DNA from 3 places in the Buttiauxella sp. AC142 genome. Region 1 is predicted to be linked to each of the others. Evidence: predicted binding sites of a transcription regulator. Region 1 holds the regulator's gene; each other region holds the start of a gene.
The links. Region 1 encodes Fur, which represses iron uptake genes when iron is present. Its sites were predicted from a motif close to ATAATAATGAGAACNACTATCAA; they were not measured.

Region 2: the regulator Fur is predicted to act here: its motif matches at 2,277-2,299, upstream of bfd (bacterioferritin-associated ferredoxin).
Region 3: the regulator Fur is predicted to act here: its motif matches at 2,597-2,619, upstream of sodA (superoxide dismutase [Mn]).

What each region holds. Positions count from the first base shown of each region.
Region 1 covers NZ_CEEDCH010000001.1:1,145,018-1,149,264, reverse strand. The annotation lists gene ybfF (esterase) at 1-475, shown strand, start outside; gene ybfE (LexA regulated protein) at 611-892, shown strand; gene fldA (flavodoxin FldA) at 1,044-1,574, shown strand; gene fur (ferric iron uptake transcriptional regulator) at 1,861-2,313, shown strand; gene chiQ (ChiQ/YbfN family lipoprotein) at 2,403-2,735, opposite strand; gene chiP (chitoporin ChiP) at 2,783-4,180, opposite strand.
Region 2 covers NZ_CEEDCH010000001.1:4,123,637-4,127,883, forward strand. The annotation lists gene rplC (50S ribosomal protein L3) at 1-274, opposite strand, end outside; gene rpsJ (30S ribosomal protein S10) at 306-617, opposite strand; gene AC0IWZ_RS19250 (prepilin peptidase) at 1,003-1,515, shown strand; gene bfr (bacterioferritin) at 1,499-1,975, opposite strand; gene bfd (bacterioferritin-associated ferredoxin) at 2,048-2,242, opposite strand; gene tuf (elongation factor Tu) at 2,393-3,577, opposite strand; gene fusA (elongation factor G) at 3,651-4,247, opposite strand, start outside.
Region 3 covers NZ_CEEDCH010000001.1:4,267,393-4,271,639, reverse strand. The annotation lists gene AC0IWZ_RS19940 (DUF3053 domain-containing protein) at 1-573, shown strand, start outside; gene cspE (transcription antiterminator/RNA stability regulator CspE) at 849-1,061, shown strand; gene yiiM (6-hydroxyaminopurine reductase) at 1,139-1,813, opposite strand; gene sodA (superoxide dismutase [Mn]) at 1,884-2,504, opposite strand; gene AC0IWZ_RS19920 (arabinose isomerase) at 2,791-4,212, shown strand.

The DNA of each region.
Region 1 (4,247 bases):
CGCCCCGGAACGTGTTGATAAATTAGTGCTGATTGATATCGCCCCGGTGGATTATCAAGTGCGTCGCCACGATGAGATTTTTGCAGCGATTAATGCAGTTACCGAGGCAGACGTTAAAACTCGCCAGCAAGCCGCCGTCATTATGCGCGAGCATCTTGATGAAGAGGGCGTGATTCAGTTTTTGCTGAAATCCTTTGCCGATGGCGAATGGAAATTCAATGTGCCGGTGCTGTGGGAGCAATATGAGAATATTGTCGGATGGAAAAACATCCCTGCCTGGAACGAACCGGCGCTGTTTATTCGCGGGGGTGCATCTCCTTATGTTGACGAATCTCACCGCGAACAGCTGCTTTCGCAGTTCCCACAGGCCCGTGCGCATGTGGTTGCCGGTGCTGGTCATTGGGTTCACGCCGAAAAACCTGATGCTGTTTTGCGCGCAATTCATCGTTATATTGATGAATCCGCAGCAAACTGATTAAAAACAAACCGACTGGCCGCAAGTTGCGGCTAACGCGTTGGCGCGCAAGCCATGCTGATGTATGATTGCGCGCTAAATTGCGCCAGAGCACCCCGCTCAGTGCCACCTGAATTCCCTGTCAGTAGTCTAATCATGGCAAAAGAACAAACGGACCGTACTACATTAGATCTGTTCGCGGACGAGCGTCGCCCGGGGCGACCAAAAACAAATCCGCTAACGCGTGATGAGCAATTGCGTATCAACAAACGCAATCAACTCAAGCGCGATAAAGTACGCGGCCTGAAGCGAGTGGAGCTAAAGCTCAATAACGATGCGGTAGATGCTCTCAACCAACTGGCTGAAGCGCGCAATATCAGCCGTAGTGAGCTGATTGAAGAGATACTACTCGCACAACTGAAGCAGCATCTCAGTTAGTTTTAGTGCTATGTCCTGGTATGCAATGTTGCAGTCTGTGCACACCGGGGCGATAGCAGTTTCCGCACCACGAAGTGTTCTGCTATGATTGCCCTATCTGTGGCCAAATAGCAGCCACCATACCATTAAGTATCAAGAGGTTATTTTACTCATGGCAATCGTAGGCATTTTTTTCGGCAGCGACACTGGTAACACCGAAAATATCGCGAAAATGATTCAAAAACAGCTCGGTAAAGAAGTTGCTGAGGTGCATGACATTGCTAAGAGCAGCAAAGAAGACCTGGAAGGCTTCGATATTCTGCTTCTCGGCATCCCAACGTGGTATTACGGTGAAGCACAATGCGACTGGGATGATTTCTTCCCGACGCTGGAAGAAGTTGATTTCAATGGCAAACTGGTTGCTCTGTTCGGCTGTGGCGACCAGGAAGATTACGCAGAATACTTCTGTGACGCGTTAGGTACTATCCGCGACATCATTGAGCCACGCGGCGCAGCTATCGTCGGTCACTGGCCAACTGCGGGCTACCATTTCGAAGCCTCTAAAGGCCTGGCTGACGACGATCACTTTGTCGGTCTGGCTATCGATGAAGATCGTCAACCAGAACTGACGGCTGAACGCGTTCAGAAATGGGTCAAGCAAGTTTCTGACGAGCTGAACCTGGCTGATATCATCAACGCCTGATTCTGGATGTGACGCAGCTTTTAAACGGGTTGCGTCACATTGATAGATATTATCGATTAAAATAATTGCTACAAATTTTTAACTTTTCAGTTTGTCCCTGTACAATGACCTCCTGATCAAAAAGCTAGCAAGGCAAACAAATCGCGACTCAGCCGCCATTTTTTAGCTTGATTATGCATAATACTTGCGGTTCCCATTTAGAAGTGGCAGTTCTATAATGAGACGCATTCATCTTAACGCTCACCCTGAGTCCGAGCGAATCGTTAAGCAACAGGACAATTTCCGCATGACTGACAATAATACCGCATTAAAGAAAGCCGGCTTGAAAGTCACGCTTCCGCGATTAAAAATCCTTGAAGTGTTGCAGGGGCCGGTGAACCACCACGTCAGTGCGGAAGACCTCTATAAACGTCTGATTGATATGGGTGAAGAGATTGGTCTCGCCACCGTATATCGTGTACTCAACCAGTTTGATGATGCAGGCATTGTGACTCGTCATAATTTCGAAGGCGGCAAATCCGTATTCGAACTGACGCAGCAGCATCACCATGACCATCTGATCTGTCTGGATTGCGGCAAGGTTATTGAATTCAGTGATGATTCAATCGAAGCCCGCCAGCGCGAAATCGCAACACGTCATGGCATTCGTCTGACTAACCACAGCCTGTACCTTTACGGTCACTGCGCTGAAGGTGATTGCCGTACTGATGAAAACGCACACGAAATCAGCGAAAGGTAATCCGTATATTCTGGCTTCTGATTCAGGAGCCATGCATAAAAAAACCGGTGAGGACACTCACCGGTTTTTTTATGGCTTACGCACTACCATTATTTGTTGTTAGCGCGAATCTCTTGCCAGATTTTATCGCATTTAGCTTTTACCGCCTGATCATTACCCGTGCGGGTCGCCTGAATACAGTTCTGGTAATCCAGGGTACGAACCGTTTCTTTCTTCGCGAAATCCTGATGCTCTTTTTCCTGAGCCAGTACATTCAACACGCTTTGGCAGGCCTGAATTTTATCCGGATTACCTTCTGCGGTGTTAATACAGGCGCTATACGCTTGTTTTAGTTTCGTATCTTCCGGAGCCGTTTTAGGTTGTTGCTGCGCACACGCACTCAAACCTAACGCCATCACCACTGTCAGAACGATTTTTTTCATGCTTGATATCCTTAAGAAAACCGGGCGTTTTCACGCCCGGATTCGAATCAGAAGATGGTGAACGGTGCGATAACAATGAATTTCACGTCACGCTCATCCTGGAAGATGTTGCCGTAACCACCGCCCCAGCTTGGGATGTCGGAATGGTTGTCGTACTGAGTGAAGTGCAGTTTGAACAGAGTGCCTTTCGCACGGCCATCCTGAACGGTATACAACGCATCAAGGCTGTACGCAGATTCTTTCAGGCGGTTATCCGCATCGTAGTAACCGTCTGTGGTTGGTTTGGAGCTTGGTTTGGCATCCCATGCGTAAACATAAGAAGCGCCCACCGCCCAACCCGCAAGATTCCAGTTGCTCAGGTCATACATCGCGCCTGCAAATACCGCTTTTTCACCGTTGGCGTTGAAGTCAGAGCGGTTATCCCACCACACATCAAGACGACCGTTGGAAGAGGCGTAGGTTGGCGTCATACGCTGTAGGAAGTAGCCCTGTTGGCCATCAGCCTTAACCATGGTTCCTTCAAGGCGCAAATCAACCTGGCCGACTCTGTATCCGAGAGTCAATGCCTGCAACCATGCGGTGCCGTCGTACAGATCGTTCACACTACCGTCAGAAACTTTGTCACGCGTGCCGTAGAACTGGTAGCTGGTGGTTAACGGGCTGCCCGCGATATCAAATTTGTAGCTCGCCTTAGTGAAATACTGATCAACATAACCTTCAGCCTGGCCAAATGCGGCCTCAAGAATCAGGTTATTTTTGAAGTCATATTTCGCGCCAAGTGAATGTAAGTATTCAACTTTGGTGTTCTTATCGTTCTGATAGAACTTGTCCATTTCCAGGTGCCACGGAGCTTTATACTCGTTGGTCCACATGTAGGAGAAGCTCAACGCACCAGAATCGCCATAGTCAAAGTTTGCACCAGCTTCTGCGCCCTGGTAAGTACCAGGCATGAAGCTCCAGTGTGGTGCTAACAGAGTTTGACCGGTTGGCTGAATGTAACCACCACGCGCCCATACCGGGCCGTATTTGAATTTAGCCGCTGCTTTATAGAGGCTGATGCCGCTCTTATCGCCGGAATAATCTTCGTCATAAGCTTTGTTAGAAGAGGAGAATGCGATTTCGTTTGGGTGACCGCTGTTAGCGTTTTCTGCCATTTCGATAGCAGTAAAGGCCGCAACGTCCAGACCAAACATGTCTGCGGCATAACCTGACTGGAAGTCCAGGTTTGCGTTCCATGTGGAGTGCGCAAGGTTAGTTTCGTATTTACCCGTTGTGACGTCTTTACGGTCACGCTCACGCTGCCAGTAATAAACGCCGCCGGTCAGCGTTGAATCATCAATAAAACCTGCTGCCGTTGCCTGAGGGATGACCACTAATCCTGAAAGAGCCGTAACACCTGCGATTGCAAGCGCCAGCGCACTACGTTTGCCACTAAACGTACGCATAGAAAATTCCTCTTTGACGAATAAATAATCGCTGGACGTTAAAAGACGTCATGTAGCGAAAAAAGTA
Region 2 (4,247 bases), 3.0 Mb from region 1:
CAGTGAACTCTTCGCCTTCTGCAAGACGGAATTCCCAAAGGCCACGGCCAGCTTCTACGCCAGCTTTAGCGAAGTGACCAGCTTCCGGCTTAGTTACACGGCTAGCTTTTTTAGCGCCAGTGGTAACTTGAACAGCACGGTAGCCGTCGTTAGCCAGGTCTTTAACCTGAGTAACACGGTTTGCTTCTACTTCGATCACGGTTACTGGGATAGAAACGCCGTCTTCTGTGAAGATACGGGTCATACCCACTTTTTTACCGACTAAACCAATCATTGTTTCAACCTCTCAATCGTCAATGACCTGATTAACCCAGGCTGATCTGCACGTCAACACCAGCAGCCAGATCCAGACGCATCAGAGCATCAACGGTTTTCTCAGTTGGCTCAACGATGTCAACCAGACGCTTGTGAGTGCGAATTTCGTACTGATCACGCGCGTCTTTGTTGACGTGCGGAGAGATCAGAACGGTAAAGCGCTCTTTGCGGGTCGGCAGCGGGATCGGACCACGTACTTGCGCACCAGTGCGCTTAGCAGTCTCGACGATTTCCGCAGTTGATTGATCGATCAGACGATGATCAAACGCTTTAAGGCGGATACGGATTCTTTGGCTCTGCATGAGACCATAGCTCCAATTATTTTATAGACGAAAAAAATCACTACTCGCACCCATTACGATTGATGGGGGAGTGTAATCGTTCATACATAGTTCCCCAATTGGGAACATTGTCGACAGCAGCTTCACTGTCAGGCTCATATCGAGCCAGCCATCGATTAAGACAGGCCCGCGCATTATACGTAAATCTGCACCTTAAGCAAGCCATGGATACGAATTAAACAATCTTTTGTGTGGGAATACGATTCTCTTTGCAGGGTAAATGTCTTCAATGATGCCCGAGAGAACTTTTTGGGAAGATCCCTCGTAAATCAGCAATTGTCATTTTGCTTTGACCCATTCATTTCACTAGCCTGGGGAGACATCTTTTTGAAGAGTATTTTACGTAATGTTTATCTCCTCTACCCTGGTCCTTTTACTTTTTATTGTCCTGCATATTGGACTTTTACTGCGCCTGGCCTGGATTGATTATCGAAGCATGTTGCTACCGGATAGACTGAACTATCCTCTTCTATGGTCTGGATTACTATTTCAAATCTGTTTAGCACCTGAACACTTATCTGACTGTGTACTTGGAGCCATTATCGGCTATTTGAGTTTGTGGATGCTCTATTGGGCTTACTATTACTGGCGAGGTTGGGAGGGAATTGGATACGGTGATATGAAATTGTTAGCGGCTTTGGGGGCGTGGCATGGTTGGCAGAATTTAGGATGGATAACATTAGCGGCGGCAACATCCGGATTGCTATGTGCCTTGATATCAAAACTGTTACTGACGAATCGTCTTTCACTTGCTACCACTCCGCTACCTTTCGGACCAAACCTTGCGATAGCGGGTGGTTCTGTAGGATGGATTTGCTCTTCCTTCCCACAGTTTAAAGAACTCAGTTTCCTTCTTTGATTTGCGATTGTAGATAGTTTTGCAAACCAATTTTTGAAATGAGGTCCAATTCAGTTTCTAACCAGTCGATGTGATGCTCTTCTTCGGCAAGAATTTGTATCATCATATCCCGACTAACATAGTCATGAATGGTATCTGCGTACGCAATGGCTTCACGTAAATCTTTAGCGCCATCCATTTCTAAGTTGAGATCGGACTGAAGCATTTCTTCGACATCCTCTCCGATGTGAAGTTTGCCTAAGTCTTGTAGGTTAGGAATGCCTTCGAGGAACAAAATTCGCTCGATATATTTATCGGCGTGTTTCATTTCATCGATGGATTCGTGGTATTCCACTTCGTTGAGGCGCATTAAGCCCCAGTTTTTGAACATTCTCGCATGGAGAAAATACTGATTGATCGCGACAAGCTCGTTTCCCAATAATTTATTGAGATAATTTATTATCTTAATATCACCTTTCATTTTTTACTCCCTCCGCTTCCACTACATGAAGCGTAGATGTAGCACGGAGTAAGTCAAAAAAAAGTGACTGGCTTAGGCAATCTCTTTAAATTCTGGGATCTGCAATAACTCTTCTTGCATGATTTCTCTTGCTGCGCGAATGCATTTGCCACATTGGTTTCCCACAGGCACAAACTTGCGAAGCTGCTGGAAAGATTGTGGATGAAACTGGCGTACAGCCTGCCGAATTTTTTTATCACTTACACCATTACACAAACAAACGTACATAAGCACTCCCGTTCAAATTACGCGCAAAGTGTAAATGAGAATAGTTATGATTACAATAGCACACGAATGTTTGATGCAAGTGAGAAGCGGTAAAATATGCAAAAAAAAAGAGCGCCTAAGCGCTCTTTTTTCATATAAAGGTATCAGCGATTAAGCGATAACTTTAGCAACAACACCAGCGCCTACAGTACGGCCGCCTTCACGGATTGCGAAACGCAGACCGTCGTCCATTGCGATTGGGTGGATCAGGGTAACAACCATTTGAATGTTGTCGCCCGGCATTACCATCTCAACGCCTTCTGGCAGTTCGATGGTGCCAGTAACGTCAGTTGTACGGAAGTAGAACTGTGGACGGTAGCCTTTGAAGAACGGAGTATGACGGCCGCCTTCATCTTTGGACAGGATATAAACTTCTGATTCGAACTGAGTGTGCGGCTTGATAGAGCCTGGCTTAGCCAGAACCTGACCACGTTCGATATCTTCACGTTTAATACCACGCAGCAGAACACCAACGTTCTCACCAGCACGGCCTTCGTCCAGCAGTTTGCGGAACATTTCAACGCCAGTACAGGTAGATTTCACGGTATCTTTGATACCAACGATTTCTACTTCTTCGCCCACTTTAACGATACCACGCTCTACACGACCGGTAACAACAGTACCACGGCCGGAGATGGAGAATACGTCTTCGATTGGCAGCAGGAATGGCTTGTCGATAGCACGCTCTGGTTCTGGGATGTAGTTATCCAGGTGACCAGCCAGCTCGATGATTTTAGCTTCCCACTCTGCTTCGCCTTCCAGCGCTTTCAGAGCTGAACCACGAACCACTGGGATGTCGTCGCCCGGGAAATCATAAGCAGACAGAAGTTCACGAACTTCCATTTCTACCAGTTCCAGCAGCTCTTCGTCATCAACCATGTCACATTTGTTCATGAACACGATCATGAATGGAACGCCAACCTGGCGACCCAGCAGGATGTGCTCACGAGTCTGTGGCATCGGGCCATCAGTCGCAGCAACAACCAGGATAGCGCCGTCCATCTGAGCAGCACCGGTGATCATGTTTTTAACGTAGTCGGCGTGCCCTGGGCAGTCAACGTGCGCGTAGTGACGAGTCGGGGTGTCATATTCAACGTGGGAAGTGTTGATGGTGATACCACGAGCTTTTTCTTCTGGTGCGTTATCGATCTGGTCGAATGCGCGTGCAGAACCGCCGTAGGTTTTAGCCAGAACGGTAGTGATTGCTGCAGTCAGAGTAGTTTTACCATGGTCAACGTGGCCGATAGTACCGACGTTGACGTGCGGTTTTGTACGTTCAAATTTTTCTTTAGACACGGCTATATTCCTTACTGTTGCGCTCTCCCCTTCTGGAGAGAGCACGGGATCAATGTTTTTTAAAACCCGGGGCTTATTTACCGCGAGCTTCGATTACGGCCTGAGCTACGTTGTTTGGCGCGTCATCATACTTCAGGAATTCCATGGAGTAAGATGCACGACCTTTGGTCAGTGAACGCAGTTGAGTTGCGTAACCGAACATTTCAGACAACGGAACTTCAGCGTGAATCTGAACGCCAGTAGCGTTAGATTCTTGACCTTTCAGCTGACCACGACGACGGCTAAGGTCACCGATAACGTCACCGGTGTTCTCTTCCGGAGTTTCAACTTCAACCTTCATGATAGGCTCAAGCAGAACTGGTTTCGCTTTCTTAAAGCCATCTTTGAAGGCAATAGAAGCGGCCAGTTTAAACGCCAGTTCAGAGGAGTCAACGTCGTGGTAAGAACCGAAGTGCAGACGCACGCCGAGATCTACTACTGGGTAACCCGCCAGAGGACCAGACTTCAGCTGCTCCTGGATACCTTTATCAACAGCAGGGATGTATTCCGTTGGGATCACACCACCTTTGATGTCGTTGACGAACTCGTAACCTTTCGGATTCGAGCCCGGCTCCAGTGGGTACATGTCGATAACAACATGACCGTACTGACCACGACCACCAGACTGCTT
Region 3 (4,247 bases), 3.1 Mb from region 1:
CGCAGCGGTGAACGTTTGCCGACGCTGACAACCGACCAGAAAAAGCAGTTTGGCCCGTTGGTTTCTGATTACGCGATTCTGTATGGTTTCTCCCAGCAGGTGAACCAGGCGATGGACGATGGCATGCGTCCGGTAGCCGACAGCGTAAACAGCATTCGTGTACCGCAGGATTACATGACCCAGAGCGGTCCACTGCGTCAGGCGAACGGTTCTCTGAATGTGTTAGGCCAGCAAGTCCAGAATGCAAAAATGCAGGCTGACAGCGCACGTTCCACGTTGAAACAACCAGACGATCTGAAAGTGGTGTACGACAAGGTTTATGAGAAAGTGGTTATTGCTCCGGCAGAAGCCATGGCTCCGTTGATCCCAGCGGCACAAACCTTTACTGCGCAACTGGTGCAAGTGGGTGATTTCATCCAGCAGCAGGGGACTCAAGTTGGTTTCACCGCGGGTGGCATTCAGTTCCCAACGTCACAGCAAGCCAGCCAGTACAATTCGCTGATTGCGCCGCTGGCGTCACAGCATCAGGCGTTTATGCAGGCATATTCAACGGCAAAAAACTCCATGCAGTAATGGCGATTTCCCCCGCTTAATTGCGGGGGATCCCAGAGGTGGCTTGAGCTCCAGCCCTGTGGACGGCTAAAATAAACCTTGTTATTCACCCTGCTTATATGAGTTAATACATCCATCGGTTTGAAGCACAGAACCTTTAAGCAGTTTAGTAGCGCAGTCCTCAAAGAGTTATCATAGATACCCTTCGACGTGATCTACCTTCCTTTATCGCTTTAAAAATCTGTAAAACATTCCAATTGCGCCGGAAGGCAAATTTAATTTAAAAGGTAATATCTATGTCTAACAAAATGACTGGTCTCGTAAAATGGTTCAACTCTGACAAAGGCTTCGGCTTCATCACTCCTGACGATGGCTCAAAAGACGTGTTCGTACACTTCTCTGCTATCCAGAACGATGGCTACAAGTCTCTGGACGAAGGCCAGAAAGTGTCTTTCACCATCGAAAGTGGTGCTAAAGGCCCAGCTGCTGGTAACGTAACTAGCCTGTAAGGTTAGCGTTAGCAAAGCTAAGAATTTAAAAACCCGCCTCGGCGGGTTTTTTCGTATCTGGGGTTTACTTACCCAACTTACTTACCAAATAAACGCCGCGAATTATCCTCGATCTTCCCGGAAATGCGCCGTTTCTGCATGGTGCGCGTCCAGCTAACGGACAACCCCGCCGCCGACAGCAATCGGTGATACTGCTCATCATCAAACGGCATATGCCATGCCGTAGCAATCGCTTCTGCCACCGTCACATCACTCAGACGAGAAACCAGCTCCAGCGGTGATTCCGTCGATACATTTCCCGCCAAAACCACCCGATACAGCCAACCGCAATAACCCGTTTCCTGCATCAAGGACGACATATCATGAATGCCAAAATGGTAATTCAGCTTGTAGCACGGCGAACGCGGCTGCGTGACCTGAATCAGTGCGTCGCCCCAACGGAAAATATCGCCGATATAAACATCTTTCTCGGTCAGGCCTTCGGTCGATAAATTTTCACCATAGGCCGGAGCTGTAAATAGTTCTGCCTGCTCAGGGAATTCACGTGCCCAATAGATGTAATGCTCACGTGGATAGTGGCACAACGCGCGATCTGGCCCACCGTGAACAACTTTTTCAGCCTGCTGATTGCCTTCCAGCCCCAGTTCGGTGAGTTTAAGTTCACCGTCCACCTCATATTTGGCGATAGCGCTGGGTTTGCTGCCTTCGTATTCGCGGACTTTGCCAAGATAAATGTTTAGCGGATAGTGCATCTGAACCTCCCTGCAACAGACATAAAAAAAGCGAGCCATCAGGCTCGCCTCTCGTCAGCTGCAATGCAACTTATTTTTTAGCGGCAAAACGTGCTGCTGCTTCGTCCCAGTTCACGACATCCCAGAATGCTTTGATGTAGTCAGGGCGACGGTTTTGGAATTTCAGGTAGTAAGCGTGTTCCCAAACGTCCAGGCCCACGATTGGGAAGCCGGAAACGCCAGAAACTGCTTCGCCCATCAACGGGCTGTCCTGGTTTGCAGTAGAAACGACAGCCAGTTTGTCACCTTTCAGAACCAGCCACGCCCAGCCGGAGCCGAAGCGAGTTGCTGCTGCTTTCTCAAATTCTGCTTTGAAGTTGTCAACGCTACCGAAATCACGCTCGATTGCCGCCTTCAGGTCACCTTGCAGGGTGGTGCCAGTTTTCAGGCCTTTCCAGAAGAAGCTGTGGTTAGCGTGGCCGCCCGCGTTGTTACGCAGAACGGTTTTTTTGTCAGCTGGCAGTTGATCCAGTTTAGCGATCAGCTCTTCAACTGGCAGGCTTGCGAACTCTGGCAGAGATTCCAGCGCTGCATTCGCGTTATTAACATACGCCTGGTGGTGTTTGCTGTGATGGATTTCCATCGTTTGCTTGTCGAAATGAGGTTCCAGGGCGTCGTAAGCGTAAGGCAGGGATGGCAGGGTATAGCTCATATTCATTATCTCCTCGAAGGGGTGGATAGATAAATGAGCGGCGAACAACCTGTTAACGCCGCGTAATCAGTTGGTTCATTATAGTTAATTAAATGATATTGAAAATGATTATCAATGCCGTACTTTTTATAAGGTTATCGCTTTTCGGCATGTTGGCGAAAATGTGAGCATTGTCAGGCGGATAAATCGTTTTTTGCCACGCTGTTCAGAAACTGGCATTACGGCAAAGGCAGTGCAGCAAAATTAGGGTGATAGTCGGCGTTTCTTTGAATCCTGGAGCACCATCATGTCGCTTAATGTCGCCCTTTTTGGTATTGGCCTTGATACTTACTGGCCGCAGTTTTCTGGTCTGGAACAACGTCTGACGGGTTACTTGCAGCACATCGACCAACGCCTCACGAAGCTGAATGCCACGGTGATCAACGGCGGCCTGATTGATAGCGTGACCAAAGCCGATACTTTTGCCACGCACCTGCAAAGCCAACCGGTCGATGCCATTGTGCTTTATATCAGCACCTACGCGCTGAGTTCCACGGTTCTGCCGCTGGTACAAAAGATCAACAAGCCGGTGATTATCCTCGCCCTGCAACCCGAGCTGGGTTTGCCGTACGGGAAAATCCGCGACATGGCCGATCGTGGCGAACGCACCGGCGAATGGCTGGCCCATTGCCAGGCGTGTAGCGCACCTGAACTGGCGAACGTGTTTAATCGGGCGGGGATTCGCTACCAGCTGCTTGTGGGCGCATTGCAGGGCGATGAATACGTCTGGCAGCAAACGGAACAGTGGCTGCAAGCGCTGGAGGTGCAGAAGGGGTTAGCGGCCTGCCAGGTGGGTGTGCTTGGCCACTATTACGACGGTATGGTCGATGTTTACAGCAACATGACTAACCTGAGCGCCAGACTCGGCGTGCGCTTCAAACCGCTGGAAATGTGCGAACTGGCGGAATATCGCGAACAGGTGGCGGCGGACACCAGCACGCAAAAATGGCAGGAGGTGGAAGCCTCACTGCAAATCGACCCGGCTTGTGAAAAAGCCGAACTGGAGCGTGCCGTACAAACCGCCTGCGCCATGGACAAACTCATCGAAAACAATCACCTCGGGGCGCTGGCTTACTATTACGAAGGGCGCAACGGCAACGCCTACGAAAATATTATTACTTCGATTATTCTCGGCAACACGCTGCTGACCCAGCGCGGTATGCCGGTCGCCGGAGAGTATGAAATCAAAAACGTGCTGGCGATGAAAATCCAGCAGTTGCTGGGGGCGGGTGGCTCGTTTTCAGAACCCTACGGCATTGAATTTGCCGACGATGTCGTGCTCTGGGGGCATGATGGCCCGGCGCATCCATTGATGGCGCAAGGTGACGTGCGCCTCGTCCCGCTGCCGGTTTATCACGGCAAACCGGGCAAAGGCGTGTCGATTCAGATGACGGTAAAACCCGGCCCGGTCACTTTCCTGTCTATTGTGGAGGATGCGAAAAACGGCGTGCGTTTGCAGTATGCCGAAGGGCAAGCTGTTGCAGGGGAAGTGCTGGATATCGGCAACACCAACAGCCGCTATCGCTTCCCGTTATCCGCGCGTGATTTCACCACACAATGGTGCCTCGGCGGGCCTGCGCATCATTGCGCGATCGGGCTTGGCCATCAGGGCGAGGTTCTGGAAAAGCTCGCCTGGCTCCTGGATGTGCAAAGCGTGAAAATCTGTTAACCCGAAAAACGAGCGACGGCGGGTATAAAGAACTG